DNA from 4 places in the Mycetocola sp. Y442 genome. Region 4 is predicted to be linked to each of the others. Evidence: predicted binding sites of a transcription regulator. Region 4 holds the regulator's gene; each other region holds the start of a gene.
What was found. Region 4 encodes LexA, which represses DNA repair genes until DNA is damaged. Its sites were predicted from a motif close to TCGAACANNTGTTCGA; they were not measured.
Positions count from the first base shown of each region.

Region 1: AC1X6S_RS07430 (HNH endonuclease signature motif containing protein) is a predicted target of LexA. The motif match lies at 3,052-3,067, and genes of this name have one in related genera.
Region 2: AC1X6S_RS11940 (Rv2578c family radical SAM protein) is a predicted target of LexA. The motif match lies at 5,216-5,231, and genes of this name have one in related genera.
Region 3: AC1X6S_RS12245 (HNH endonuclease signature motif containing protein) is a predicted target of LexA. The motif match lies at 1,919-1,934, and genes of this name have one in related genera.

Region 1 is NZ_JBXHBV010000002.1:143,317-150,887, reverse strand. Features, by position in the region: gene AC1X6S_RS07450 (SHOCT domain-containing protein) at 1-186, shown strand, start outside; gene AC1X6S_RS07445 (Dabb family protein) at 208-507, opposite strand; gene AC1X6S_RS07440 (glutaredoxin family protein) at 504-773, opposite strand; gene AC1X6S_RS07435 (SRPBCC domain-containing protein) at 791-1,204, opposite strand; gene AC1X6S_RS07430 (HNH endonuclease signature motif containing protein) at 1,421-2,830, opposite strand; gene AC1X6S_RS07425 (DUF6412 domain-containing protein) at 3,643-3,939, shown strand; gene AC1X6S_RS07420 (YidC/Oxa1 family membrane protein insertase) at 4,010-4,762, shown strand; gene AC1X6S_RS07415 (30S ribosomal protein bS22) at 4,837-4,935, opposite strand; gene AC1X6S_RS07410 (helix-turn-helix domain-containing protein) at 5,042-5,248, opposite strand; gene AC1X6S_RS07405 (ArsR/SmtB family transcription factor) at 5,352-5,780, opposite strand; gene AC1X6S_RS07400 (TrkH family potassium uptake protein) at 5,815-7,296, shown strand; gene AC1X6S_RS07395 (potassium channel family protein) at 7,289-7,571, shown strand, end outside.
Region 2 is NZ_JBXHBV010000003.1:76,691-84,261, reverse strand. Features, by position in the region: gene AC1X6S_RS11955 (GlsB/YeaQ/YmgE family stress response membrane protein) at 36-311, opposite strand; gene AC1X6S_RS11950 (DEAD/DEAH box helicase) at 684-2,987, shown strand; gene AC1X6S_RS11945 (GNAT family acetyltransferase) at 3,088-3,516, shown strand; gene AC1X6S_RS11940 (Rv2578c family radical SAM protein) at 3,629-5,206, opposite strand; gene AC1X6S_RS11935 (energy-coupling factor transporter transmembrane component T family protein) at 5,365-6,174, opposite strand; gene AC1X6S_RS11930 (ABC transporter ATP-binding protein) at 6,171-7,571, opposite strand, start outside.
Region 3 is NZ_JBXHBV010000003.1:136,477-144,047, reverse strand. Features, by position in the region: gene AC1X6S_RS12245 (HNH endonuclease signature motif containing protein) at 1-1,853, opposite strand, end outside; gene AC1X6S_RS12240 (alternate-type signal peptide domain-containing protein) at 2,263-2,856, shown strand; gene AC1X6S_RS12235 (alternate-type signal peptide domain-containing protein) at 3,017-3,661, shown strand; gene AC1X6S_RS12230 (hypothetical protein) at 3,667-4,308, shown strand; gene AC1X6S_RS12225 (hypothetical protein) at 4,326-5,504, shown strand; gene AC1X6S_RS12220 (LPXTG cell wall anchor domain-containing protein) at 5,501-6,205, shown strand; gene AC1X6S_RS12215 (response regulator transcription factor) at 6,296-7,234, shown strand; gene AC1X6S_RS12210 (Hpt domain-containing protein) at 7,310-7,571, opposite strand, start outside.
Region 4 is NZ_JBXHBV010000002.1:1,004,473-1,012,043, reverse strand. Features, by position in the region: gene priA (bifunctional 1-(5-phosphoribosyl)-5-((5-phosphoribosylamino)methylideneamino)imidazole-4-carboxamide isomerase/phosphoribosylanthranilate isomerase PriA) at 1-442, opposite strand, end outside; gene hisH (imidazole glycerol phosphate synthase subunit HisH) at 501-1,151, opposite strand; gene hisB (imidazoleglycerol-phosphate dehydratase HisB) at 1,148-1,756, opposite strand; gene AC1X6S_RS11280 (histidinol-phosphate transaminase) at 1,753-2,835, opposite strand; gene AC1X6S_RS11275 (LysM peptidoglycan-binding domain-containing protein) at 2,876-3,322, opposite strand; gene lexA (transcriptional repressor LexA) at 3,557-4,360, shown strand; gene hflX (GTPase HflX) at 4,470-6,020, opposite strand; gene AC1X6S_RS11260 (class I SAM-dependent methyltransferase) at 6,057-6,674, shown strand; gene dapF (diaminopimelate epimerase) at 6,697-7,571, opposite strand, start outside.

The DNA.
Region 1 (7,571 bases), 860 kb from region 4:
ATGGCAGAGCGGTCGGCGGAGCGAGCAAACACCGCGAAGGCAGCGACGGATGCTTACATTCGCGAAACTGCCGGAAAGGCGACGCCGAGTGACGAGATAGCCACCGCAAAGGCGCTGCTCGATTCGGGGGCGATCTCGCAAACCGAGTTCGAGACCCTCAAAGCGAAGGCGCTCGCTCGCGCTTAGCGGTGTCGGGTCTGGCCGGGTCTAGACCTCGAAGTCGACGGCGATGCGGTCCGACCGGACCTCGCCGATGAACTTACCCACCCTCTGGTGTTCGGGGTGCGCCGAATAACGTTCGAGCGCAGCGGCATCCGCGAAGTCGGCAATCAGCACAACATCCCAGTTGACCTCGGGGTACAGGACGTTCTCGCCCACCTGAAGCGAGAGGATCTCGGGAATGAGGGCGGGCAATTCGCCCATCTCCGCGGCGATGCGGGCGGCGTGTTCCGCCTTGGTGGCGGCATCCGTTGCGGCGAGTTTCCAGCAGACGATGTGGCGGATCATGTGAGCTCCAAAAGTGCTGTTGTGAGGCGTTTGGGGTCGATGCGCCAGTAGTTGTGGACCCGTCCGTTGATGAGGAGAACGGGAATCTCTTCGACGTAGCGTTCGTGCAATTCGGCATCGTCGAGGATCGATACCTCATCGAGCGTCAGCCGGGGTGCGTCCTGGCGAGACTCGAGTTCTGTCATCACGCTGGTGACGACCGTGCGAGCGTCATCGCAGAGATGACAGCCCGGTTTCGAGATCAGGGTGAGGGATGCCGTTGCCACGGTTCCAGCCTAATCGGCTAGGCGAAGTGGTCGACGAGGGAGTCGGTGACGTTGTGCCAGTGACCCAGCATCATCCGTCGTTCGTCACGGTCGGCGAGGTCCTCGTGGTGGAACTCGACGATAGCGCCCGGGCCGGACTTGGACACAGTGAGCTGCAGCGTGGTGTCGTGCGGCCAGTCCTGGGGCTGCCAGGTGAGGCGGACCTGTTTGCCGGCGGTGAAGGCACGAATCGTGCCCCGAACGCCGTCGGTGGTCTGGTAACGGACGCCCTTCTTGGTCGGAAGGGAGTCAATCTCGCCGAGCCAGAGCGGAAGTCCCTCACCGAAGAGGTAATCCCAGAGGCTCTGAGGTGTGGTGTCCACGGTCTTTCGTACGCCCACATCCCAGCCGGTGTCGTTCTTCTGGCCTGGGGTGTTGCGCGATTCACTCATGGGATCAAGAGTACGCGCACGGCGATGGTGGGGCGCCCACGCGGACGATGGGATGCCCACGCGGATGGCGGAGCCGGGCTGGTCAGCATGCGCCGACGATGGTCAGCGCCCTCCGCACTGGTCACGCGGGTCAACGCCGTCAGCACCCTCCGCACCGGTCACGCGGGTCAGCGCCGGTCTGCACCGGTCATGCGGGTCAGCGCCGGTCAGCGCCCGTTACCGGAAGTAGGGTTTCCGGCGGATCCATTCGGCGATGGTGACCTTGGGTTTGCCGTTCACCATCGTGACGGTGAACACTCCGGTGTCGACCATCCGGTGGTGGAACCAACAGAACAGTGCACCGTTGTCGATATGGGTGGGCCCACCTTCTGCGTGCGGGATGATGTGGTGGGCTTCGCAGCCGGTGGCAGGGATCTGACAGTCCGGCATCGCGCAGGTTGGTCCGTCGCGGGCGATCATGCCCATTCGTTGGGTTCGATTGAACCCGCGTTGGTCGTTGCCGAGGGCGACGACGGTGCCGTCGGGGTCGATGAATACCGGGATGATGCTCGCATCGCAGAGAATCTGGGTGATTGTTGACGCCGCCACCGGGGCGTTCACTCCCACGATCTGTCCGGTGCCGCTCTTGGAGTCGATGACGTCCGCGCTGACCGTCACGACGACGGTCGGTGCTGCGCCGGTAACACTGGGTGCGTCGGCGGAGCGGGCGAGGGCGTCGATCATCGCGGCGAACACGTCAGCGCGTTGCTGCCCGGCGGTCCGCCGGGCCCGGATCGGTTCGTCCGGCGCCCGATCACCTGCCTCGCCGTCCGATGCCTCGGCGGGGTCGGTTGTCTCGTATCGGTCCGCGGTTTTCGGGCTCAGCACCGCATCCAGCAGGGCGTGGAGTTTCGCTCCGACATCGACGGTGACCTGCCCACCGAACTTCACCAACCCGTCCTTCGCGGTACGGGCGATCCAGAAGTCGCGTTTCTGGAATGCTTTGTCGGAAAGGGGTTCAATCCCGTCTTCGTCCAACCGGTCCCGCCACTGCCGAGCCTGAATACCCACCAGATCGGCCGACATAGGCAAGCCGTCGCGCCACCCCGCACCAACCGCCTCACTGACCAGGGTGCGCTCGGCAATAGCGAGGTGTTCCACCTCGGCACGTGGTGCGGCGAGTGAGAGTTCCCGGGTGATCGCTTCGGCGGTTTCCACCCCGATCAAACCCTGCCGGAACGCCTCCCCGACCACCGGAAACAACGGCGGCAACGGGAACCCAGCATCCGTGAGCCTCCGGCAGGTCCGATGCCCGACCCGGATCAACCGTGACGCGGCAGCAGACGACACCCCGGTGATCACCTCGATCAGATGCGACGGACGCTGGTAGTTATGCTTCACCGCCAAACCTTCATTGCCGCGCGCCGGGTCAGACCGGTCCGCGACCTCAGCACTCAACGCCGCGAGAACCGCCTCCCCAGCACGCACCACGCCAGCAACCTGCCCCAGCTGCGTCAACAGTTGCTCCCCGGTCAACCGGTCCAGATGATCCAGGTCGAGAACATCAACCACCTGCCCCAGATGCTGCAAGAGCCCGGTGAGCGCACTCTCCCCCTCCGGCACCGATGCCGGCGGAAAGTCGCTCACCGCGAGACTCATGACACCCGCACACCCCCACGAGCCGAGCTGAGGACATGACGCCCGGCCACAGCGAAGTCCGCCGCACCGGAACGGGTTCGGATCGGGCTGCTGACCGGGATGTTCATGACTTCAGTACACACCCAACCACTGACATTGAAACTGCCACACTGGGGGCCTTCCACCGGCACCATCCCGGGCGTTCAAACGCGACCCTGCATGGGTGCGGATCAAACAGCTGACCGGGATGTTCATGACTTAACTACACACCCAACCACTGACAGCGATGTTGGCCGAACTCAAGGCGATGGCCGCGGCGTCCGGCACCGTTCTCGCACTCGGGGATCAGGGGTAGTGGCGGTTTCGGGAGGAGAATCTTGGCCGTGTTCCGGGAGGAGAATCGGAGGGGCGAAACGCAATACGGGGCCGGGTGGCCGGTGTTTCCTCCCGGGGCTCGGCTGACGCCTCCGGGAGTTCGGTTAGCGCGCTCCGCTCGGGTGACGCCTCCGGGAGCTCGGTTAGCGCGCTCCGCTCGGGTGACGCCTCCGGGGCTCGGTTGGCGCGCTCCGCTCGACTAGCACCCCGCTACCTCCGCTGCCTCCGCCGCTGCTTCCCGGTGTTTCGGGAGGAGAATCGTGGGGGCGAAGCGCAGTAGAGGGCTGGGGGCCCGGTTTTTCCTCCCGGGGCTCGGGTGACGCCCCGGGACGTGGTCGGCACCTCTGCCTCCGCTGACGCCCGCGGTGCCCGGCCCACAGCCCCGCCAGGCTGACGCGGGCCGCGGCATCCGATACCCTCGAATCCAACCGCTAACCGAGGAACCGATGAGATCCCGCTACGAGCAACTGATCATGGTGCTCACCATGTCGTTCCTCGTGCTCGCTGTAGCGCAGGCCGCAGAACCATCCGCCGTGCTCGTTGCCGGTGTTGCGGTCCTCGCGGCATCCGCTCTTCTTGGTGCCCGCTATCTCGCCGTCATCATCATCGCGCTGCGACTCATGGTCGGGTCCCGCGCGCGCGAACACCGCGAGTCACTCACCCGCATTCCCGCGCCGAGCCACCCCAACACGGCCGGACGCCCCCAGCCGCGAGCCCCAGGGCTGTCAGAGGCGGTCGCGTAGCCCTTCGGTAACGAAGAGAACCCGCGACCTTCAGTCGCCACCTCTTCCTCTGACCGTAAGGACTCCCCCTGTGGACATCTATTCGTTCGCGCCCATCGCGATCGTGCTCGACTTTGCCTATTCACTCGTCACCGCTCTCGCCACCCTGCTCGCACCGATCGCCGGAGAGCTGAGCACCGCTGCAGCGATCGTGGCCATCACTCTGCTCGTGCGCACGCTTCTGATCCCGGTCGGCCGCTCCCAGGTGCGCGCCGAGTTCACCCGCCGACGCCTCGCCCCGAAGCTCAAAGAACTGCAGCAGCGTTACAAGAAGAAACCCGAACTTCTGCAACAAAAGACCATGGAGCTGTACCAGGCCGAAAAGGCGTCACCGCTGGCCGGATGCTTTCCCACACTTCTGCAGGCACCCGTCATTTCAACCGTCTACGGCCTGTTCATTCTGCAGAGCATCAACGGACACTCGAATGATCTGCTCACCGAGGACGTCTTCGGTGTCCAACTCGGCAGCTCACTGATCGGCTTCCTCGGCGGCGGTGCCGTGTGGCCGGGAGTGCTCGTCTATGTCGCACTCCTCGCCATCATTGCGGTCGTCGCCTGGCTGAGTCGCCGCGCAGCCCAGCGCAACGCCCCTCCGGTCAGCGACGAGCTTCCGCCCGGCATGCAGAACCTCACGGGGATTCTGAGCTGGATGCCATTCATCACGCTGATCTTTGCGGCGATCGTTCCGCTTGCCGCAACGCTCTACCTCGCTGTCACGACGACCTGGACGTTCGTGGAGCGGGCAGCCCTTCGCCGCCGTTACGAGAAAACGATGGCGGCGTAAGAAAGCGCCGGCCCCCCCCGGGCGCGCCAAAAAGCGCCAGTCCCGAAGGCCCGGCGCTTAACTGGTGCGTTTCGCTACTTCTTGTTGCGACGCTGGTGACGAGTCTTGCGAAGCAGCTTGCGGTGCTTCTTCTTTGCCATACGCTTGCGGCGCTTCTTGATTACAGAACCCACTACTTACCTCACAAAGATCGGCTATGGCCGCGGATGCCACGGCCGGCAGAAAAAATGCCCTCGGGACAGTCTACCCGATCCCGAAGGCTCAAGATCCCACGCTGACTCAGGCGCTATCCGCGACCTGGGATGCGACGTGCGAGCCGACAACCTGCTCGACCGCTGACTCGGGCACACGGAACGACCGGCCGAACCGGATGGCCGGGAGTTCTCCGGCGTGAACCATGCGATACACGGTCATCCGAGACACCCGCATCATGTCGGCGACCTCGGCAACCGTAAGAAAACGTACGTCTTCCAAACCACTTGCCATGGTGTCTCCTGGTGCGGGATTCTCGGTCTGATGGGTGTCGTCGAAGCGGAACAGGCTGATCTTCTCTGACTGTAGCGCCACCCATCAGTGGTGTCGAGGGTCCCTACTTTCCCAGTTTCTTGCTCACTGCCTGAACGGCACTCGTTACGCGATGAGTGGTGTCGGCGACCGCGTGCCCGATGGCATCCGCCATTTGCTTTGCCTGATCTGTCAGGGCAACCTCGATCGCACCGGCGACGTCGAAGTCGACGCTGAGGAAGGGGATCAACCAGTCTTCGACGGTCTCGAGCGGGGCGCTCTCCAACCGGTAGTAACGGTGCTGGCCTTCCTCACGCACGGCGACGAGACCTGCTTCGCGAAGCACCTTGAGGTGCTTGGAGACCGTCGGCTGGCTGAGGCCGAGAGCGGTCACAATTTCGGATACGCTCGTCCCCCCGTGAGAGACCGTCGAGTCGGACTCATACCGGTCAAGGAGGATCTGCAGGATGTCACGCCGGGTGGCATCCGCAATAACGTCAAATATGTCAGCCATGGCCCAAGGTTAGTGACTCTCAGCACGGAGTACCATGACAACGGTCCGAACCAAGCCCAAGATCGGGGGAACCGTGGCCGGCAGCACCACCGAGGCGCGTCCGCACATTCTCGTTGCGACGGGCTTCGCGCGTATCCGCGAAGAGGTGGAGGACTTTACCGGGCGCTCTCCATCGCGATTTGCCATCCTGATCTTCACAGCGCTGATCCTCCTTTTCACCCTCCTGTTTTCGCTTCCGATCGCCTCCGCTGACGGCAGGATGACTCCGCTCGCCGACGCATTCTTCACGGCGGTCTCCGTCATTTGCGTCACCGGCCTGGCCACCGTCGACATGGCAACGCACTGGTCGCTGGCCGGTCATACCCTCGTCTACATCGGCGTGCAGATCGGTGCTGTCGGCGTGCTGACCCTGGCGTCCATTCTCGGTCTCGTCATCTCGCGCCGGCTCGGGCTTCGCGCGAAGCTCATGGCCGCGAGCGACTCGAACCCCATGCGGGGCCACCGCGGCCCCGTCGCCGAGGGACAGGCCGTACGGCTCGGCGAAATCGGCAACCTGCTCGTCACCGTTGCACTCAGCCTCGTCGTGATCGAGGGGATCATCGCTGTCCTGCTGTTTCCCCGCATGGTGATCGATGGCATCCCCACCTGGGATGCCATCTGGAACAGCCTCTATTACTCGGCCATGGCCTTCACCAACACCGGGTTCACTCCCAACGCCGGGGGCATCGGCCAGTTCGCGAACGACTACTGGTTCCTCTCCATCCTGATGCTCGGCGTCTTCCTCGGAGCGCTCGGCTTCCCGGTGATTTACGCACTCAAGCGCCACCTCTGGCACGTGCGGTACTGGTCGCTCCACGTCAAGCTCACGCTGCTGACCACCGTCATCCTGCTGTTCGCTGGAGCGCTCGCAATCTCGGTGCTCGAATTCGACAATCCCAGGACCTTCGGAACACTCAATTTCAGTGACACGGTCTTCCAGTCCCTGTTCTTCTCGATGATGACGCGGTCTGGTGGGTTCTCGACGGTCGAGATCGGCGACATGAACGGGTCGAGCCTGCTCGTCGCCGACATGCTCATGTTTATCGGCGGTGGGTCCGCGTCGACGGGCGGTGGCATCAAGGTGACCACCCTCGCCGTGATCTTCCTCGCCGCTGCTGCCGAGGCGAAGGGCAGCCCCGACATGGAGGCGTTCGGCCGCCGGGTTCCGCCCGACGTTCTGAGGGTCGCGCTGAGCGTTGTGCTCTGGGGCGCGACGATTGTGGCGATCTCCACGATCGTGCTTCTTCAAATGACGAAGGCACCACTCGACCATGTGCTCTTTGACGTGATCTCCGCTTTTGGTACCGTCGGGCTCTCCACAGGACTCACCGCCGAGCTCGACAACCCCGCCAAGTATGTGCTCGCTATGACGATGTTCCTTGGCCGTGTTGGTACAGTGACACTCGCTGCGGCAGTCGCGGCCACCACAAGTTCCAAGCTGTATCGACGTCCAGAAGAGAGGCCAATCGTTGGTTGACCGTATCAAGCACGACGCCCCCGTGCTCATCATCGGTCTCGGCCGCTTCGGCGCCGCGTGCGCCGGCGAACTCGACCGCCTCGACCGCGAGGTGCTCGCCATCGACGAGGGCGCCGAGCTCGTACAGAAGTGGTCAGAGCGGATTACCCACACGGTCCAGGCCGACGCGAGAAACATCGAAGCCCTCAAGCAGATCGGGGCGCAGGACTTCTCCATCGCCGTCGTCGCCGTCGGCTCGTCGATCGAGGCGAGCGTGCTCATCACCGCGAACCTCG
Region 2 (7,571 bases), on a different contig from region 4:
CGAGGCAAGGAGGCATTCGTTTGGTTCGTGGACCGTTAGGCCCGGCTGCCGCTGCGCGAGTTGCGCGTGACGAGGCCGTAGATCAGGAGCACGACGATGGAGCCGACGATGGCGGTGAGCCAGGTCGAGATGCTCCAGAACTCGTTCATGTCGATGCCGAACAGCAGGCCACCGAGCCAGCCGCCCAGAAGTGCGCCCACGACACCGAGAAGCAGTGTGATGAGCCAGCCGCCGCCCTGTCTGCCAGGAAGAATGGCCTTTGCGATTGCGCCAGCAATCAGACCGAGAAGAAGAAATGCCAGGAAGCTCAAGGCTCCACCTCCATTTGTCCGATGGATCTCCGTTGCCGGAGTCCCGTTGAACCCGCCCGGTTAGGCTGGTGTAACTCGAGAGTACCGCGTTCGGTGTTTATCTGGGGAATTGCCGCAAAGTCATTGCGAAATAGAGAAAAGTACGTGACAATTCCGCCTTTGTGCCGTAATGTAGCCAAGTCGGCTCTGGACACCGTGGATGTACCGCGGAAGGGTTTGTAAGTCTGGTGGGCCGGTTATACATCGCGAAAACGCGACTTGTATTCACTTTGATGTGAAACGGTCCCGGCCATCGACTGCCCGGGTATATGAATGCCGCAGCTCTGCTGTGCGCTTCTCGATTCATGCATGAACTAAAACCCGGAAAGTACTATGCCCAAGAACAATAAACCCGCTGGCGGCCGCCCCGCCCGCAACTTCGACCCGAGCTACGCCCGTAAGAGCGGCGGCCCGGCAGGAACCACAGCTGGCAGCAGGAGCCCGGGACACCGCGGATACCGCGCCGCAGAATCCGACGCACCGAAGAAGGCTCGCTGGAACGCCGACGAGCGCGCCCAGCGTCGTCACTCCGACGAGCCGCGCGAACAGCGCGCTCCCCGCGACGACCGTTACGACGGTGGCGCCCAGCCGCAGCGCGGCGAGCGTCCCGCGTACAACCGCGGTGAGAACCGCACCGAGCGCCCGGCCTACGGCCGCGACGACCGTGCTCCCCGCGATGACCGTGCACCCCGCGGCGACCGCAGCGAGCGTCCCTCGTACGGCCGTGACGACCGCGCCCCGCGCGGCAACGGGGAGCGTCCCGCGTACAACCGTGGTGAGAACCGCACCGAGCGCCCCGCGTACAACCGTGGCGAGAACCGGACCGAGCGTCCCTCCTACGGCCGCGACGACCGCGCGCCCCGCAGCAATGGTGAGCGTCCCGCGTACTACCGTGGCGAGAACCGCACGGAGCGTCCCGCTTACAACCGTGGTGAGAACCGGACCGAGCGTCCCGCGTACAACCGTGATGACCGTGCACCTCGCGGTGACCGCGCCGAGCGTCCGTCGTACAACGACCGCGCCCCGCGCAGCAATGGTGAGCGTCCCGCGTACAACCGTGGTGAGAACCGCACCGAGCGTCCGGCGTACAACCGTGGTGAGAACCGCACCGAGCGCCCCGCGTACAACCGTGGCGAGAACCGCACGGAGCGTCCGTCATACAACCGCGAAGACCGCGCTCCCCGTAGCGACCGCTCTGAGCGCCCCGCGTACAACAACGACCGCCCGTTCACGCGTGGCGAGCGCATCGAGCGTCCGTCGACGCGTCGCATCTCTGCGGGCCGCGACGACCGCGCACCCCGCCGCGACAACAACTTCGACCGTCCCCGCGACGCCGGAGCAGACAAGAACTTCTACCCGAACCGCGACGCCAAGGGAAACTTCACCCCCGAAGACGACGTCGTGCTCGAGCGCCTCGAGGCACAGGCCACGCTGGCCGTTGACGTCGAGGGCATTTCGTTCACCGACCTTGGCCTCGGTGGCAACATCGTCGCCGCTCTCGCTGAACTCGGCGCACCGAGCCCGTTCCCGATCCAGGCAGCAACCATCCCCGACGTCATCGCCGGCAAGGATGTCCTCGGCCGCGGTCGCACCGGATCAGGCAAAACCATCGCCTTCGGCGCACCGCTCGTCGAGAAGCTCATGGAAAACGGCGGGGGCAAGAAGCGTGCCATGGGTCGCAAGCCCCGCGCGCTGATCCTCGCACCGACCCGTGAACTCGCGCTGCAGATCGACCGCACAGTGCAGCCGATCGCCCGCAGCGTCGGCCTCTTCACCACGCAGATCTACGGCGGAGTGCCGCAGGGTCGCCAGGTTGGCGCTCTCCAGCGCGGCGTCGACATCATCGTCGGCACCCCAGGCCGGATCGAAGACCTCATCGAGCAGGGACGCCTCGACCTCTCCGAAGTGACCATCACGGTCCTCGACGAGGCCGACCACATGTGCGACCTCGGCTTCCTCGAGCCTGTGCAGCGCATCCTGCGCCGCACGGCAAACGGTGGCCAGAAGCTGCTCTTCTCGGCAACCCTCGACAAGGGTGTTGCTTCACTCGTCAAGGAGTTCCTGCCGTCCCCCGCCGTGCACGAGGTCGCCGGTGAAGACCAGGCCTCCGCAACGATCGACCACCGCGTTCTCGTGGTCGAGCACCGCGACAAGGACCGCATCATCGAGGAACTCGCGAACCGCAACGAGAAGACACTGATCTTCTCGCGCACCCGTGCATACGCCGAGCGCCTCGCTGACCAGCTGGAGGATGCAGGCATCCGTGCGGTGTCCCTCCACGGCGACCTGAACCAGGCCCGTCGTACCCGCAACCTCGCGCAGCTCACCTCCGGGCGAGTGAACGTGCTCGTTGCAACCGACGTCGCCGCGCGTGGCATCCACGTTGACGACATCACCCTCGTCATCCAGGCCGACGCGCCCGACGAGTACAAGACGTACCTCCACCGCTCGGGCCGTACGGGCCGCGCCGGCAAGGTCGGTACCGTCGTCACGATCATCCCGAAGGCGCGCCAGCGTCGCATGACCGACCTGCTCGGTCGCGCCGAGATCGAGGCTGACTACGTTCAGGCTCGCCCCGGTGACGAGATCATCGAGGAGCTCGCCGGTCGCATGACCAACAAGAAGCTCACCGCCTAACAGCTGAGCCGCCAGAACACCCGTTCCGGTCGAGACCACCCGTTCGCACGTGTGTTTTCGACCGGAACGGGTGTTTTCGTGTACCCGGCAGAATGAGTGGATGCACATTCGCCCCTTCCGTGCCGATACCGAGGTCGACGACACCGAGGCGGTCGTTGCGCTCTGGCATGCCTCCGGGCTGACCCGCCCGTGGAACGATCCCCACCGCGACATCGAGCGCAAGCTCACGACGCAGCCCGAGCTGTTTCTCGTGGGTGAGACGGATGCCACGGTGACGGCGACAGCGATGGTGGGCTTCGACGGTCACCGGGGGTGGGTCTCGTACCTGGCCGTCGATCCGTCGCAGCGCGGTCGCGGTTCCGGTCGCGCGCTCATGGCCGAGGCGGAACGGCTTCTCGCCGATCGCGGCTGCCCCAAGATCATGCTCATGGTGCGGTCGACCAACACCGACGTGCTCGCCTTCTATGACAACCTCGGCTATGCCGCCGACGATGTGACGGTGCTCGGTAAGCGACTCATTGCAGACTGAGGCCGGCCGCAGAGACCCGTTGCGGACCCGCGTACAGCCAGTCCCTCTTCGAGCCTTGCCCACCTCCGTTTCAGAGGCGTGACGACAGGCAGCCGCTCGTCATCGTGACCTCTCAGAACAGCATCGGCTGTTCGGTCGACGGCAGGATGCGCGCGCCTGTCGATCCGTCATCGCTCGTGAACGCGGGCCGCTCTCCGGCGTCGTTTCGCAACATCCCGAGCGCTTTCGATCGGATGCCGCCCGTCGCCGGGTCTTCGCGGCCCCGTTCGAGTCCGTGGGCGCGGATCAGCGGCGAAATGCGTGCGGCGAGCCAGGTGCGGTACTCCTTCGGCGCGTACTGCCCGCGGGCGTAGAGCGCTGTGTACTTCGTGACGAGTTCGGGATGCTGCCGCTCGAGCCAGTGCATGAACCACGGCTTCACTCCCGGTTTGAGGTACAGCGAGGTGAAGAGCACGCTCGTTCCTCCCGCCGCCTTCACCTGCCGCAGTGCCTCGTCGAGGTGGGCCTTCGTGTCGGTGAGGTACGGCAGGATCGGCATCAGGAACACGCTGCAGTCGAGCCCTGCGTTGCGTACCGCGGTGACGGTGGCGAGTCGCGCCTTTGCCGACGGAGTGCCCGGCTCGATCGACTTCTGCAGCTCGTCGTCGTAGATAGCGATCGACATCGCGAGGTCGACGGGCACGGTCTGGGCGACCTCGGCGAGCAGCGGGATATCGCGGCGGAGCAGCGTGCCCTTGGTGAGGATCGACAGTGGTGTGCCGGAGTTCGCCAGAGCGGTGATGATGCCCGGCATGAGCGAGTACTTGCCCTCTGCGCGCTGGTACGGGTCGGTGTTGGTGCCGAGCGCGACGGGGTACTTGCCCCAGCTCGGCTTGGCGACCTCCTTCGCGAGCACGTCTGCGACGTTGATCTTCACGACGACCTGGTTGTCGAAGTCGTCGCCGGCGTTGAAGTCGAGGTAGCTGTGGGTGGGGCGGGCGAAGCAGTTGTGGCTGATGACCCCGTTCGCGACGAAGTCACCGGTTCCCGTTGTGATGTCGATCATGTTGATCTCAGAGCCGAGATCCTCGATGGAGACGATCTGAAGGCGGTCACTTCCCTCGACGACGTTGCCCACGATCGATGATGCTCTGTCCTGCGCGGGGAGGCTCAGCCCAAAGCCGAGAAGCGACTCTTCAACAGCAAGGGTAGGCCGCTGACTGCCGTCGGTCGCCCGCTGCACGTACTTCCAGCCGCGCTCCGTGAGGAAACGGTGGTCGCCGCTGGCGATGAGTTCGGTTCCGTCGGCGAGGGTGATGCGGAACGGTCGCTTCACAGTGCCCCAGGCCGCGAGAACCGGAGTCTTCACGTAGTGGCGGTAGGAACCGCGAGTCTCGGTTCCCATGACCTCGTCCCCGACCTGCACGAGCCGCAACGGCTTCTGCCGGCCGTCACCCATCAGAATGAGGGTGTCGGGGTCGAGGCAATAGACGCACGCATGACTGCAGCCACGGTAGGGGTTGATGGTCCAGCCGAACGGCATCTGCGACTGCCGCGGGATCTTGTTCAGTGCTGACTTCGCGAGCACCTCGTGGAACGTCACTCCGGCGAACTCAGGCGTCTGCACGCTGCGCACGAGGTTGTTGAGCTTGGCGAGGCCCGGGAGCGCCGAGGGCTCCTCGGTGCCGAGCTGCTGACCATCCCACCTCATGCACTCCATTAGAACATGGATTCGAGAATAGCGGGCTATCTGTGGAGTGAAAGTGCGCGAGCGCGTTCTATGTGCGCCGACCGCTGCAGATCCATGCCCGCGCTACAGAAGCTTCTGCAGCGTGAGCATGGACGTGCAGCGCTCGGTGCAGAGGTGCGCTAGAGCAGAGCCGCGGCCACGACAAGGAGGCCCGCGCCAACCGCCCAGAACAGCACGACGAACGCCCAGTCCCGGGCCCGGAACGGCACGAGGTACCGCTCCGTCCGCGACTCGTGCGCACCGAATGCCCGCGCGTCCATGGCGAGGGCAACCCGTTCAGCGTGACGGATGGCCCCGACGAGCAGCGGCACGATGTAGCCGAGACCACGACGGATGCCGGCGAGCGGCCCCCTGCCGCCTGACACTCCCCGAACGCGGTGCGCCCGTCTGATCTGCTCGAGTTCCAGCCGGAACCGGGGCACGAACCGATAGGCGGCGAGTGCCGTGTAGCCGATGCGATAGGGCACGTGCAGCTGCTGGACCAGCGCCCGAACCAGGTCGGGACCGGTCATCGTGAGCCCGGCGATCAGCGCGAGTGACAGCAGCGCCCCGAGTCGGAGTGCCGTGGCCAGCCCGATCAGCCAGGCCCCGAGATAGAAGCGGTACTCGCCGAGCTGGAACAGGAGCGGCGTGTCGTCGACGCGTGCGGCATCCGTCCACAGCCCAAAACTGAGCGACAGCACCGCGACAATCGCCGGCAGGCCGAGCCAGAGCGCAACCGCGAGCCGGGCACTGAGTTTTGCCCCGACGGTGATGAGCAGAAGCGCAAGCAGGATAAAGACGAGCGGAGTCGCAATGTCGCGCACGAACAGCAGGTAGACCATGAACGGCAATGGCCCCGCGATCTTCGCCAGCGGGTTGAGCCTGTGCAGAAAGTGACGACCCGTCACCCCTCGCCGTACGGAGTACGGGTCGAGCGCCGCCGTCACGGGAGGCTGCCCGGCAGGTCAGCGACCCGCGAGAGTGGCATCCACGACGGATGCCGCGTCACGCCCCGCATCGCCCGCGCGAGTGGGGGAAGAATGAGCCCGGCCCTCGAGAGCAGTTCGCCGTCACCCAGGATCTCAGCGGCCGGCCCGAACGCCAGCAGCCGCCCGTCGTGCATCACAGCCACGTGGCTCGCATACTCCGCAACCAGCTGGAGGTCGTGGGTCACGGTGATCACCGTCGTCCCCGAGCGGTGCAGGTCCCGAAGCAGGGTGAGCAACTCGTTCGCCCGCTGGCGATCCTGGCCAAACGTCGGCTCGTCGAGGACGAGAACCGGGGCGCCGGTGATGAGCGCCGTGCCGACCGAGAGCCTGCGCTTCTGCCCGCCGGAGAGAAGGAACGGGTGGGCGTCGCGGTGCTTTTCCAGACCGAACCGCTCGAGCATCGCTGTGACTCGCGCCTCGATCTCATCCGCGTTCAGCCCGCCGCCCGAACGTCCGCGGCGCACCCGCAGCCCGTGGGCGAGTTCGTCAAACACCGTGTTCTCGATGAACTGGTGCTCGGGGTTCTGGAAGACGAACCCGACGTGGTCCGCCAGCATCCGCGCATCACTCGTCGCCGGATCAAGATCGCCGACGCGAACCCGCCCTTTCGGCGGCGGAACGACTCCGGCAAGAGCCTGCACGAGCGTGGTCTTGCCCGCTCCGTTGGCGCCGATCACCGTGACGAAATCACCCCGGCCGATCTCGAGCGACACGTCACGGATGATCGGGGTGCGGCCGCGGGTCACGGTGAGACCGCGAACGCTCACGGCCGCGTCCCTCGGAACGACGGCCGGCTCAGGCGTGCGTTCCGCGAGAGGGGGAAGAGAACGGATGCCGTTGAGCGCGGCCGTCAGCTCGGCCGGTGTGAGCGGGAGTGGATCGAGTACCACTCCGGCGCTCCTCAACCGCAACGCGGCGAGGGTGGCGACGGGCAGCCAGACCCCGAGTTTCGCGACCTGGTCCGCGGCCCCGGCGAGCACGGTTCTCGGGTCGCCCTGGAACGCGATTTTCCCGGTGCCGTCGAGGACGATGACCCGGTCGACGAGGTCCATGGCCGCGTCGAGGTTGTGCTCGATGAGGACAACCGCGTGGGTCCCCGCCGCAGCGATATCGCGGAGAACCGCGTAGACATCGGCAATTCCGGTCGGGTCCAGGTTGGCGGTCGGCTCGTCGAGTACGAGTACCCCGGTGTCCATCGCGAGGGCGCAGGCGATGGCGAGTCGTTGCTTGCCGCCGCCCGACAACAGGTCGGGGTTGTCGAGACGCCTCTCCCACAGCCCGACGGCATTCAGTGCGCGTTCGGCTCGCTCGAGCACCTCGGCGACGGGGAGAAGGAGGTTTTCCGGCCCAAAGCA
Region 3 (7,571 bases), on a different contig from region 4:
CGTCCGTGGGGTGAGGTCCATTTCAGGATCCCGTCACCGAGTTGCTCGACGTTCCACCCGGTTTCGTGTTTCAGTTTGTGGTGCTTGGGGCAGAGGCTGGCGAGGTTGTCGAAGTCGGTGTTTCCGCCGGTCTCGTATGGGTCGGTGTGGTCGATATCGCTGGACACCGCTTTGCGGGTGCAGCCGGGGAACCGGCAGTACCCGTCGCGGTACCGGAGGAACCGTCGCATCGCTTTCGATGGGGTGTATTTGGTGTGGCCGAGGGACAGGGCGACTCCGGTTTCGGGATGGGTCAGGATCCGGCTGAACTCCGGTGCCTGGGAGGCGAGTTCCCGTGCGGTGTCCGGGTCGATGGGCCCGTATCCGTCGAGGTTGCCCGGTTCCACACTTTTACCGAGGAGGGTGAGTACCGGGACGGTGACCATCACCGTGGGCACGATCTTCCGGAACGCGGTCGCGGGGTCGCGTCCCGGCCCTGACCGGCTTGGCCTGCGCCGATCACCGGTGTCGGTGTGCCTGCGTGAGGCGTCGTCGTCGACGGCCGTGTTTCCGATTCCCGTGTCCGTGTCCCTACCCGTGCTGGTGCCGGAGCTGCTGCCGTTGCCGTTGCCGTTGGGAGCATCGGAGTGCGGGTCGGTGTAGGGATTGCGGGTGCCGAGGCCGGTGCCGAAGAGCCGGGTGCCGGTGGGGTCGGGCAGGGTGAACTCACCGGTGAACGCCTCCATCATCGCCGCGAACACCACATCGGCGTCCAACTGGGACAGGGTGCGTGGTTCGAGCGGTGATTGCAGTTTCATCGACTGGGCACGGATGGTGTCGAAGATCGTTTCCGCGGCCGGTGCGGTGGTGAACAGGTTCAGCCAGGCCATTCCGTCCGGTGCCGGGATCAGTTCTACCCGCCGATCGGTTACCGACTTCCGACACCGGGCGACCGCGGATTCCGGGCACAACCGTTCCCGCAACATCCTCGTCTTCTGCCGAAACCTCGCCACCGTCATCGTCCGGGCGAACGGCAACGCCTTCTCTTCGAGCTCCGTCGCTTCCTCGGCGGTGAGGGTGCTGGTCTGGTCGACCAACTGCTGGGCATGCCGGTAACTGATGTCTCCCTCCCGCAACGCCGTGAGAGTGGCCGGCAGCCGGTGCATCAACGCTTCGCTGTCATCGATCAACGCGGTCGCCGTGCGTTCAGACACGCGCAAAACACACGCCAGTTCAGCCGTGAACGACCGCAACGCCAGATCCCGGCGCTCCGCTGCGCGTTGCGCCACGGTCTGCGTCGCTGGCCGGGCGGTGTCGAGAACGCCCTCCTCTGCGCTCAGCGCGAGGGTCCTGGCCCGGTCGATGAACTCCGCCTTCCACGCCGCCTGACGGGCCTCCAACCGCTCCACCTGCCCTACCGCCTCAACCAGCGCCGTGCACGTGTCAGCAATCCGCGCAACCAACGTCGGCTCAGGCTCAGCCTCGGGCTGAGATTCCGAATCGGAATCGACATCGGGCTCTACGCCCGCACCGGCATCCGCATCGGGCGCTGGGTCGGACTCGGGTCCGAATTGTCGCTCGGGCTCGGGCGCAGCGACGGTATTGCGCTCTGGGCTGGTAGACCCCGACTCCGGTTCCGCGTCGGGATCGGGTTCCGACTCCGGTTCCGCGTCGGGATCAGGAACTGGCACAAGGGCGTCGGGATCGGGCCGAGACTCGGACTCCCCATTGGGCTCAGGCTCCGACTTCGGCTCTGAGCCAGGCGCGAGTCTCTGCTCGGACTGCGGCCCGCGCGAAGCGGCATCCGCACCGCTATCGGGTGGATCGTGATTCTCGTCGCCCGGAGGATCGACGGCTCTGTCGTTGTTTTCCATACCACAAGTCAACACCACACCACTGACATCACTTCGACTCAAAGGTAAGAGTAGGTCTAATAAAAACGAAAGTGTGTTCGATCCAGACGAGCTGGCCGGGCCCGTCCCTCAGCTTCTCGGAGGAAGTCTGATCGGCGACGGTCGCACCTGATTTGTTCGACTTGAAGCGAGATGGAACCCCTTCCTCAAGCAATCCGAAAGATGGCGTGATCACGCTCTCATCCGCGGTATGTGGCAAATCTTGCGCAAACCTTGTGTGTTTGTCGAAGAACTGTCGGAACCTTGCGGATCCGGCTGGGTTGTTCTTGATCGAGGACGGGAAATATCGATCTTGTTGGAAGCGAAAGCGGAAAACACCCACAGACTCCGGTAGCTCCTCCGCTGCCAGGCCCAGAGAAAGAAGCACACCATGAAGAAGTTCAATATGAAGAAGACAACGACAGCCGCAGTCGCCGCAACAGTCGGTGCGGTCCTCCTCCTCGGTGGAGCTGGCACCCTGGCTTACTGGAACGACAGCGCGACCAGCGCCAAGCAGACCATCTCCTCTGGCTCGCTCGACCTCGGCGCGATCACCGCTGACAGCCAGGCGTGGACAGTCACCAACGGAACCCGCGCCGCCGCTCCTCTCACGGGTTCAATCGTTCCCGGTGACGTCCTCACCACGGTGATGGAGGTACCGGTTACCCTCACCGGCCAGAACATCGAAGCGGTTCTCACGGTCTCCGACCCCGAACTCGTTGCTCAGGCGGGCACCAGCGCGGCTTCCGTCGCTGAGCTCCTCGCCGCACTCGACGCTGAGGTCACTCAGGTCGGCGACGACGAGGCAGGCTCAACCAGGATCATCGGCGCGATGGACGGTACGGTTCCCGTGACCATCACGGTCACCTTCGACTCCCTCACCGCCGGGCAGGTCGCACAGCTGCAGACACTCGACTTCACCGTCGACTACGAGCTCGTGCAGCAGGCGGCAACCGCTGCCGCCCCGGCCACACCGGCTAAGTAAGTAGCTTCACCTGCAGCGGAGGCGGGATCAGCCCCGAAGCTGATCCCACGGGCCCTGTCGTGTTCACGACATGGCAGGGCCCATATATCCGCACTGAACACCCGCTCGACCCGCTCGACCAGCACCCCCACTCACTTCACCACCGCACGAAAGGAACCCCATGAAGAAGTCGACTCGCACTCTCATCGGAGCTTCCATCGCTGCGGTCCTCGGTTCCACCCTCCTTCTCGGTGGCGCCAACACCCTCGCTTTCTGGTCTGACAGCGAAACCAGCGTCGCCCATGAAATCCAGTCGGGTCAGCTCGACCTCGGTACCATCGGTCTCGGCGACATCGACGCCAAGATCGTGCAGCGCACCGACGGCAAGACCAACATCGGTACCCCGGTCAAGTACGCCGGCGGATCGATCGTTCCCGGCGACGTCCTAATCGCCACGGTGAATGTTCCCGTGGCACTCGTCGGCGACAACATGAAGGCCACGTTCACGCTCGTCCCGAACGTGGAGGCTGTCTCAACAGCAAAGCCCGCCGACGTCCTTCTGAAGAATGCCCTCACCAAGACGGTTACTGGTGTCGGCGCAGCCACCAGCAAGCTTCCACTGGTTGCAGAACCGACCGGCGGACAGTCGGTCACCCTGACCCCCACGACGCTCGACCAGCAGGCCAAGGTCGTCAACGGCAAGAAGGTACTCCCCGTCGTCGTCGAGATCGCTTTCCCGTGGGGAACCCCCGGTCAATACAACGACACCATGGGCGGACAGGTCAAGCTGTCAGCCACATACTCCCTGACGCAGGTTGCGGGTTAGATCACGTGGTAATCCACACAACGGCCGAACGCCGAAATCACAAGAGGCCGCTCATCGGAGCGGCACTTGCGTTGGTGGCGGCGGCAGCCCTCATCGGTGGACCGGTGACAACAGCGTCGCTCAACGACTCCACGTCCAGTGTCATCGCCGATGCAACGGGTGGAAGCCTCACCGTTGATGTGCTTTCCTCCAGCTGGGAAACTGTCGCGATCTCGGCCCAGCCGGCCAATTTGTCGCCGCGGGGCACTGGCGGAATCGTCCCAGGCGTCCGTGGTCAGAAAATCACCTTCACCGTCACCAACTCGGCCACGTCGGCCACCCCGGCCGCGCTCAGTGGAACGATCTCGGCGACGAAAAACAACACCCTCAAGGCCCTCGAAGCTAATGGACTTCAGTACTCGATAGTCCCAAGTGCCGGTTGTCAAGCGGATGCCGTCACCACGGTTGGTGAGACGGTCCAGGCGAACATCAGAACCACCACATCGCTCGCAAAAGGCGCCACCTGCACCTTCGCCATGACGCTCTCGATTCCCTGCTCAGGTGCGTCGTGTGACGCCGCAGCGTGGAACCTGAAGGGAATTCGCCTCACCGGCATTCCGGCCTTCACCGTCAATGCCACGCTCACTCAGGTGGCGAGGCAACCATGACACGGAACAGCAACTCCATGACTCGTCACCCAAACAGCAAGCCCACCAAGAGCACCAGGTCCAGAACTGCCGCTGCTCTCGCCGTCATCGTTGGCCTTCTGGCCGTGGGACTGCCCGCAGCGACCACCGGTGCCAACCTCACGAGCAACAAAGCTGCCACCTCAGCCACGACCACCGCGGGTGACTGGTGTGCTGTGCCGGGAGCATCCCAGTACAAGAACGTGTACAGCCTGAACGACGCGACGACATTTGATTCGTTCGCCCTGTCAGCCACCAGCACCACGCATATCGCGGTCATTCCCGTTGCCAACGACGGCAGTTTCCAGCCTGTGGAGCCGATCGCCGGTAACGTCGTCGCGGGTCCGCCGGCTACTGGCGCTGTGGCCGATCAGCTCGGTGTGCGATTGTGGGGCTGTGGGCAGACCTCGATGAACGGGCTCAACGTCAAGGCCACAGCCTGGCGCGGCAACTACCCCAACGGCGAAGGGCTGAACTGGAAGAGCGGTAAGGCCCCGGTCCTCGGATCCTTTGCATCGGCACGGTTGAACCCCGCCGCCAACGCCACAGGCGTTGGACCGGAGCTTCGCGACCTGCATCGCGGAGCTACGGGAGCCACACGGGGAAACCCGAATCCGACCACAATGCGCTATTCGTGGCTTCTCGACGAAGCTCGTACCAAGAACGGCGCACGCGCCGCAGCAGATCCCGTGTGTGTTGTTCCCTCGCGGGGAGACGTCGAGGAGTGCACAGTCGCGCGTGGAAACGGTGTTGTCGGCACCGAGGCCTTCTCGATGGACGATTCCCTGGGCTCACTCAACGCGATCTCGGGAAACTCGGTCACCTACCTCGGCGAAAAGTACTACGCACCGGGTGGAACCTGGCCCACTACGACCAAGCAGCAGGCGCAGTGCGATGTTCTGGAATTCCCGTGGTGGGGCTGGAAGACGGTGGACGTTGACGGCACGTCCTGTCCGCGTGACACGTTGGTTACGAGATACCAGAACTTCCGCATCACTCCGGTGACCACACCGAGTGCTGCCCCGCTCGCAACCCCGACCACCCTGCCGACGGTTGCGGCGGGCGACCCCCAGCGGGTCCTCCGTGACACCACTGGAAACGCCGTCCAGTACGTCGTTCTCGAGTGGTGGGGCACTCTCCCTCCTCAGAATCTCGCAGTCGAGGTGTTCGTCAAATGACCAGACATCTTCTGACCCGCCACTGCTTCGCCCGCATCGCCGCAGCCCTCATCGCGATCGCAACGGTCAGCATCCTCGGTCTCGCTGCTGCTCCCACAGTCGCACACGCTGAAGGTGACGACCGCGCGCTTCACCTCACCCGCATCGACGGCAGCCCGGTCGGCACACTGTTCAGCGACTGGGTGATGGTCCCGGGCGACAAAGTAAGTACGACAGTCATCGCTCACCGAACCGGCGAGGGCGACTCAAACCTTCTCATCACCCTCGGTAGCTGGTCGGATGCCGCACGCACGACAGCCGCCGCCGTTGAAGAAGACGTGCTGATCAGCATCCGCACCAAAGGAATCGAACTCTCGTCGACGGCATCCGCTCTGATGACGGGTGCTGCCGTCTTCGACCTGGGACGCAGCGCGGCATCCTCGGTCCCCATCGAGGTGACCTTCGAGTTGCCTTTCTCCTCGGGCAATGCCACCCAGCAACAGAGCATCGACCTGTCACTCATTGTTACAGCAGCAGATCTGCCGGAGTCCACACCGACGCAACCCGCGACTGACGACCCCCTCGCCTCCCTCATCCCGAATCTTCCGAGCACGGGAACGTCTGCCCGCGACCTTCTGATCGTCGCCGCGATCGTTACCACAATCGGACTCCTCTTTCTGGGGGGTAAGCGAAAAACTTCCACACCCTCCCAGTCCCACTAAGGTTTAGGGAGCGTGACAGGGGGTCACGCTCCACATCAAGGCAGCTAGCTCCCTTGCCAGTTGGTGTGCCGGTCTGGGAATAGCGGAAAAATGTCTGAACGTACTAGCCGCACCGCCGTTGTGATCGAAGACGATGGCGACATTCGTGGCCTCATCGAAACTGTGCTTCGCCAAGCCGGGTTCGATGTTTCGTCGACCGCAGACGGGGCCGAAGGCGTCGAACTCGTCCGCACACTGTCGCCCAGCGTTGTAACCCTGGACATCGGACTCATCGATATCGACGGGCTCGAGGTCGCACGCCGTATCCGGCTGTTCAGCGACTGCTACATCGTCATGATCACCGCACAGGGCGACGAAGCGGACCTGCTCTTCGGCCTCGAGTCCGGCGCCGACGATTACGTCGTCAAACCGTTCCGGCCACGCGAACTGCGAGCGCGCATCGGCGCGATGATGCGCCGCCCCCGCAGCTCGGCTTCGTCAGATCAAACGGATGCCGCGGGCCAGGCGGGTGCGCCTTCACCGATTCCTGAAACGCAGCCGATCGGACAGTCAGCCACCCAGGTGCCGGGCCAGACAGGGCCGGCGTCAGGACAGACGCGCGACTCCTCCTCGACAGCGCCGATATCGGTGCGCGAAGCGAACCCGGTGACACTCGGCAATCCTGCTGACGACGACGCTGGCGAACTGGTGTTCCGCCACAACGGGATCACGCTCAACGCAGACACCCGCACCGTCGAGCTCAACGATTCCGAGCTCGACCTGACGCGGACAGAGTTCGACCTGCTCCGGTCGCTGCTGAGCAGTAAGCGCCGGGTGCGCTCAAAGGCGGATCTCGTTCGCGAACTCCGCGATGAGGAATATGTCGCGAACGACTTCGTCAGTGAGTCGGAGGAGCGAGCGATCGAGGTTCACTTCGCAAACCTGCGTCGCAAACTGTCCGATGACCCCAAGCGCCCCCGCTGGGTCGAGACCGTGCGTGGAGTGGGATACCGACTGCCTCCGGCCCGCGAACCCGAGTTCCCAGCCTGATCTGCACTCGCTGAAGCTGCCTACTTCGCTGGCGGCTCGATGCGGCTCGATGCGCTCGATGCGGCACGAAGAGGCTCAGGACGCGACAGCGACGTCGGAGATTGACCACCGCACGGGGAGCGCGAGCAGGGTGGCTTCCCCGATTTCCCGAAGCATGGGAAGACCCCTGAGGGCGGCAGCGAAGTCTGCGCTGCGCACCGCATTCTCCAGTCCGGTTGAGAACGACGCCAGGCGGGTCGCGCCGATCATCCCGCTCGACACTTTGACGCTGAGAATGGCCGTCAGCGCGCCCCCGCTGTCCGCGGCGCGCAGACGATCGGCAATCCGCGTCACCCTG
Region 4 (7,571 bases):
AGCCGCGTGCCGCGAGTGTGGTTCCGCGGACATCGAGGCCGACCGCGACGGCTTCGCCGTACTGGCCGATGACGTTCGCGGCCCACTCCGGGTTCTCCAGCGCCGCTGTACCGAGGTTGATTCGCTTGGCGCCGGTCGCGAGAGCTGCCTTGAGTGACGCGTCGTCGCGGATGCCACCGGAGAGTTCGACGTTCACACCGCGGACCTGCTTGATCACCTTGCGGATCACACCCGCGTTGTTCCCGCGGCCGAATGCGGCATCGAGGTCCACCAGGTGGATCCACTCGGCGCCCTGGCGCGCCCAGTCAGCGGCGGCGTCGACCGGATCGCCGTAGCTGGTCTCCGTGCCCGCCTCGCCCTGGGTCAGACGGACGGCTTTGCCGCCGGCGACGTCGACAGCCGGAAGCAGCACAAGCTTCGGGGTCGTGTTGAACTCACTCATGAATTGTCCTTGGTTGTGTGGTGCGGCACGAGCGTGCCATTCGAAAGAATGCGGAGGGTCAGTCCGATGTGAGAGAGCCGACCCAGTTGGCCAGCAAGCGGATGCCGGCATCGCCGGACTTCTCCGGGTGGAACTGCGTCGCGCTCAGCGGTCCGTTTTCGACGGCGGCGAGGAACCGGGTTCCGTGTTCGGCCCACGTCAGTGCCGGCTCGTGGAACGGCGGCATCACCTCGAGCTTCCAGTCCTGCGCGGCGTACGAGTGCACGAAATAGAAGCGTTCGTCGCGGATGCCGCGGAAGAGGACGGAGTCTTCGGGCGCGTCGACCGTGTTCCAGCCGATGTGCGGGAGAACGGGCGCGTCGAGTTCCGTCACGACGCCCGGCCACTCTCCGAGGCCCTCTGTGTCGACGCCGCGTTCAACACCGCGCTCGAACAGAATCTGCATCCCGACACAGATGCCCATGACCTTGCGACCACCGGCCAGCCGGCGATCGATCACTTCACCCCCGCGCGAGGTGGAGAGCTGTTCCATGACCGCGCTGAACGCTCCAACACCGGGCACGAGAAGACCGTCGGCCTCGAGTGCCTTGCGTCGGTCACCGGTCAGCTCGACGTCGGCGCCCGCCGCTTCAAGTGCCTTGACCGCGGAGTGGACGTTGCCGCTCCCGTAGTCGAGAACAACAACGCTTGGCCGTGACGATCCCGTCACAGTGCGCCCTTCGTCGATGGGATGCCGGTCACGAGAGGATCGAGAGCCTTCGCCTGCCGGAACGCCCGCGCGAATGCCTTGAACTCGGCCTCGGCGATGTGGTGTGGGTCGCGCCCGCCGAGCACGGTGACGTGAACGGTGAGTGCGGCGTTGAACGCAATGGCTTCGAACACGTGCCTCACCATCGACCCGGTGAAGTGACCACCGATGAGGTGGAACTCGAACCCCGCGGGCTCGCCGGAGTGCACGAGGTACGGCCGACCGGAAATGTCGACGACGGCCTGGACGAGTGCCTCGTCGAGGGGAACGAGAGCGTCGCCAAAGCGCGAAATGCCCTCCTTGGTGCCGAGCGCCTGCTTGATGGCCTGCCCGAGTGCGATGCCAATGTCTTCCACCGTGTGGTGCACATCGATCTCGATGTCGCCGGTGGCCCTCACCGTGAGGTCGACCAGTGCGTGCTTGGCGAACGCCGTCAGGAGGTGATCGTAAAAGGGCACGGTGGTGTGAATATCACTGACACCGGTCCCATCGAGGTTGAGCGTGAGGTCGATGCTCGATTCGCTCGTCTCGCGCTGGATCCGGGCGGTGCGCTGCGGCTGGCTCATGACTTCGAGCTTACCGCCGCAATGGCTTCGAGGAACGCGGTCGTCTCTGCCTCGGTACCCGCCGAAACCCGCATCTGATTGGCGAGGCCGATATCCCGGATGAGCACTCCGCGCTCGAGCAGTGACTCGAACAGTGCTGCCGGATCGTCAACGCCTCCGAACAGCACGAAGTTGCTGTGGCTCCGGTACGGGCGGTAGCCCAGGTCGGCGAGGCCAGCGCTGATGCGGTCGCGCTGGTTCTTGATGTCATCGACCATGGCGAGCATTTCGCCGCTGTGTGCAAGGGCAGCAATCGCCGCGGCTTGCGTGAGTGCGGAGAGGTGGTACGGAAGGCGCACCAGGCGAAGCGCGTCCGTTACCGCCGGCGCCGCAGCGAGGTAGCCCACCCGTGCGCCGGCAAATGCGAAGGCTTTGCTCATGGTTCGTGACACGAGCAACCGGTCGCGCCCGTCGAGAAGGGACAGCGCGCTTGGAGTCCCCTCTGGGGCGAACTCGAAGTACGCCTCGTCCACGACCACGATGCCATCGGTCGCGTCATAGACGGCCTCGATGGTGTCGAGCCCAAGCGGGGTCCCGGTGGGGTTGTTCGGAGAACAGAGAATCACGACGTCGGGGCGTTCGCGGCGAACGGCGGCGCTGGCGGTCTCGGGCGAGATCTCGTAGTCGGCGTCACGCTCGGCGGCAATCCACTGGGTTCCGGTGCCTGCGGCCAGCAGCGGGTACATGGAATAGGTCGGGCTGAACCCGAGCACCGAGCGGCCAGGTCCGCCGAAAGCCTGGAGAACCTGCTGCAGAACCTCGTTCGAGCCGTTCGCGGCCCAGATGTGATCGGCACTGAGACCGTGCCCGAGGTAACCGGCGAGGCTGATCCGTAGTTCGGTGAACTCGCGGTCGGGGTATCGGTTCACGCCGAGCACAGCGCGGGCGAGGGCGGTCACGATATCGTGGGCCACGTCTTCGGGAATCGGATGCGTGTTCTCGTTGACGTTCAGGGCGACGGGCACGACCTTCTGGGGTGCGCCGTACGGGGACTTGCCACGAAGATCATCGCGGATGGGCAGGGCATCGAGGGAACTCACCCCGGAAGTTTACCCGCCGCGCCTTGCGCTTCGGTGTGCGTTACGGAGCCGTGTATCGCTCGGGAATGGCGATGTTCTGCCCGGGAACGACCGTGGACGTTTCGAGCTGGTTGAGGGCCATCACGTCGGCGATCACATCACGAGGGTCGGCATCGGGAGCCAGCGTGCCCGCGAGGGACCACAGGGAGTCACCGTGTTCGACAGTGACGTACTCGAACGAGGCCGAGCTCGGGGACGACGACGCCGCTGCGGCGCCGGCGTTGAGTCCGAGCCAGGCCGCGAGAGCGATGAACGGAGCAGCGGCGAGCGAAGTCAGGACAATGCGACCGCGCCGGGTGAGTCGGATGCGCCCGGTGGGGCGTGCGATCATCGCTGAGGAGTCGCCTCCGGCGGCCTGTGTACGCGGGTTCGACGGGCGCGGCGCCTCGGGGCGCCGTGCGGCTGGACGTGAGAGAGAGTGAATGGGGGTGATGACTGCGGTGCTCATGGTGCGCCTCCGGTTCGTGCTGTGAACTGTTGTGTGGCGATTCGAAGAATTCGTATCCGGCCCTCGGCCGGGAGGGCCGAATACGAACCTGTATTCCGAATCTATATTCGATTGTTCGAACATTCAAGTCCTTCTTCGGACTTTTTTGCAGAATTTGCCCGACACACTCGAACAAATCTTTGCTGGGGCCCCTCGGGACGGATAGAGTTTCGATTGATGGTTGAGACTCAACCAGTGACCACTGACATTGGCCGGGGCTGCCCGCCAGACGGGAGTGACATGACGCTCGACAACGCGAATATCACGGCTGAGAACGAGCCGGATGCCGCTGTTTCATCTGCCGCTCCAAAGGCACGGAAGGCCAAGCGCGTGCCGGCAGAGAAGCCGACCACGCGCCGCCGCAAGAGCCTGAGCGAGAAGCAGCTGGCGATCCTCGACGTGATCCAGCGCTCCGTGCAGAGCCGCGGCTACCCGCCGAGCATGCGCGAAATCGGCGACGCGGTCGGACTCGCGTCACTCTCAAGCGTGACGCACCAGCTCAACCAGCTCGAGTTGAGCGGTTACCTGCGCAGGGACCCCAATCGGCCCCGTGCACTCGAGATCCTGATCGACCTGCCCTCCCCCTCGAACGTTGCCGACTTCGAAAGCTCAACACCGGTCGGCGACGCCGCGATGGTGCCCCTGGTCGGACGCATCGCTGCCGGGGTGCCGATTACCGCTGACCAGCAGGTCGAAGAGGTCTTCCCCCTGCCCCGTCAGCTCGTGGGCAAGGGCGAGCTGTTCATGCTCAAGGTCTCGGGTGAGTCGATGATCGACGCAGCGATCTGCGACGGCGACTGGGTCGTCGTCCGTCAGCAGCCGACGGCCGAGAACGGCGACATCGTCGCTGCCATGCTCGATGGTGAAGCCACGGTCAAGGTGTTCCGCCAGCGCGATGGCCACACCTGGCTGCTCCCCCGCAATACGAACTTCGAACCGATCCTCGGCGACGAAGCCGACGTGCTCGGCAAGATCGTTGCGGTCCTCCGCGCGGTGTAGCCACTCACGGTGGGGCGCCTGACGCCCGCTTAACGATCGGATGCCCCGGGTACAGACCCGGGGCATCCGTTCGTTAACAGACCAGACGTGTGACGTCGCCGCTTCGCGTTTACTCGGCGATCGCGAACTCGGACACCTGTGCGGCGAGTTCCTCCGACGCGAGTGCGCGCACCTCGGTGCCGTCTTCCTCGTAGTCCAGCTTCTCGACCTTTCCGCGGCGGTGGAGCATCGAAATGATGTCTCCCCGGTCGTACGGGACGAGCAGGTGAAGCGGGACTGTCGGACTCGGCAGCAGCTCCGCGATACGGGCCAGGATCTCGTCGATCCCCTCACCGGTGCGCGCCGAAGCGAAGATCGCCTTGGGTTCCAGTCCGCGGAGCACGAGCCGGTCGTCCTCGCTGACGAGATCGCTCTTGTTGAAGACCACGATCTCTGGAATATCGCGGGCGCCGACATCACCGATCACGTCGCGGACAGTGCTGATCTGGGATGCAGGGTCCGGATGCGATGCGTCGACCACGTGCACGATGACATCCGACTCCGCCACCTCTTCCAGGGTGGAGCGGAACGCCTCGACGAGCTGGTGCGGCAGGTTTCGGACGAATCCGACGGTGTCGGAGAGCGTGTAGAGCCGGCCGTCCTCGGTCTGGGTCTTCCGAACCGTCGCGTCGAGCGTTGCAAAGAGTGCGTTCTCGACCAGCACGCCGGCCTTCGTGATCCGGTTGAGCAGACTCGACTTGCCGGCGTTGGTGTACCCGGCAATAGCGACGCTCGGCACCTCGAAGCGGTTGCGGTTGGCCCGCTTGGCCTCGCGGGCCGGCCCGAAGCCCTTGATCTGCTTGCGCAGCTTCGCCATCCGGGTGTGGATGCGGCGTCGGTCGAGTTCGATCTTGGTTTCACCAGGACCACGTGAACCCATTCCGGCGCCGGCGCCGCCCACCTGGCCACCGGCCTGGCGGGACATCGAGTCACCCCAACCGCGGAGTCGCGGCAGGAGGTACTCAAGCTGGGCGAGCTCGACCTGGGCCTTGCCCTCGCGGCTCTTGGCGTGCTGGCTGAAGATGTCGAGGATGACGGCGGTACGGTCGATGACCTTGACCTTCACGACGTCCTCTAGCGCACGCCGCTGGCTTGGCGCGAGTTCGGTGTCGGCGATCACGGTGTCTGCGCCGAGCGCTGCGACGATGCCGCGCAGTTCCTCGGCCTTTCCCTTGCCGAGGTAGGTGCTGGGGTCGGGATTCGGGCGGCGCTGCAGCATGCCGTCGAGGACGACGGCGCCTGCGGTTTCAGCGAGGGCAGCGAGCTCGCGGATCGAGTTCTCTGCATCCTCCTGCGCGCCCTGCGGGTACACGCCGATGAGAACGACGTTCTCGATGCGCAGCTGCCGGTACTCGACCTCGGTGACGTCCTCGAGCTCGGTAGACAGGTTGGCAACGCGGCGGAGCGCCTGGCGGTCTTCCCGGTCCTGCTGCTCGCCGTCGAATCCATCGTGCCCGGACTCACCGGTCGTGGACCTGTCCTGCAGGGCATCGGCCTGACTCGAACCGAAGAGCGAATAGCCGCCCGCGCGGGACTCAGCGTTGCGCAACACCCGCGATACTGCATCGTCGTCGATGGGTGTTTCGGTGTTCTCTGGGGTTGATTCGGTGGACTTGCTCATCAGTTAAGCCTAGTTGCTTTGCGGTAACGTTCCCCTATGGCCAGCGATCATTATTTTACGGGCGTACCCGGAACCGAACTCAAGCTCCGCACGGTTTCCGTTCGGCTCTCAGGCCAGGACTACGAACTCACCACCTCGAACGGGATTTTCAGCCCGGACCGGATCGACCCGGGGACGCAGGTGCTCTTAGCGAACGCCCCGACTCCGCCCCAGAGCGGCAACCTTCTCGACCTGGGCTGCGGCTGGGGACCGATCTCCCTGACACTCGCCCTAGAGGCGCCAGGCGCTCACGTTTGGGCGGTGGATGTCAACGAGCGCGCGCTCGATCTGCTGCGGATGAACGCTGAGAAGCTCGGGCTCACCAATATCACTGCAGTGCAGCCCGATCAGGTTCCCGACGACGTCCTGTTCCAGACCATCTGGTCGAACCCGCCCATCCGCGTCGGCAAGAACGAGCTTCACGCCATGCTCGAGCGCTGGCTCCCTCGCCTGGAACCGGGTTCAGACGCCTGGCTCGTCGTGCAGCGCAACCTCGGCTCAGACAGCCTGCACCGCTGGCTGCAGGAGAGCATGGGCGACGATTTCGAGTTCACCAAAGAGACGATCAGCAAGGGGTACCGCGTGCTGCGGGCACTCCGCGCTGAAGCGAACTGACGGATGAACTGACGGACCGACGCTAGCCGAGCTCAAGAGTGCCGGTGTAGACGAGGTCGGCCGGGCCGGACAGGCCGACGTGCTCGCCGTCCTGCGTCGCGAACATCCGCACACCGAGCGTTCCTCCTGGAACGTCGACGCGCCACGCGTTCGGTGCCGCCGACCCGGCCCAGTGCCGCGTCGCGAGAGCCGCAGCTGCGACGCCGGTGCCGCACGACAGAGTCTCACCGCTCCCCCGTTCGTGAACCCTCATCGAGATGCGGGCAACGCCGTCCTTGATGAGCGGGTCATAGGGCACAACGAATTCCACGTTGGCCCCATCGATGGGTTCCGGTTCGATCAGCGGAATGTAGTGAAGGTCAGCCGACTCAAGCTCTGCCTCGTCTGCGAGAGCGACGACGACGTGCGGGTTTCCAACGTTGATGCCGAGCCCCGGCCGCGCCACCTTGAGCTCCTTGGCCCGCACGAGCGGCTCTCCGCCCTCGAGCTTCCAGCGCCCGAGGTCGACCTGGAACCCGTTCGTGGCGCGCTGGACGTCACGGACGCCGGCGCGGGTTCCGATTGCGAGGGTGTCACCCGACTCCAGCTCAACAAGACCCTGCTCGATAAGGTACCGCGCGTAGACACGGATGCCGTTGCCGCACATTTCCGCGATGGACCCGTCGGCATTGTGGTAGTCCATGAACCACTCTGCGCCGTCGTCTTCGGCCAGGGCTGCCGCGCCCTCGTCGATGTTGCGCGACCTGACCGCGCGGATGACGCCGTCGGCGCCGACACCGAAGTGCCGGTCGCACACCGCGATAATCTGCGCGGTGGTCAGTGGGTGGTCGCCCTCAGGGTCCGTGTAGAGCACGAAATCGTTGCCAGTGCCGTGGCCCTTGGTGAACTGCAGAGTGA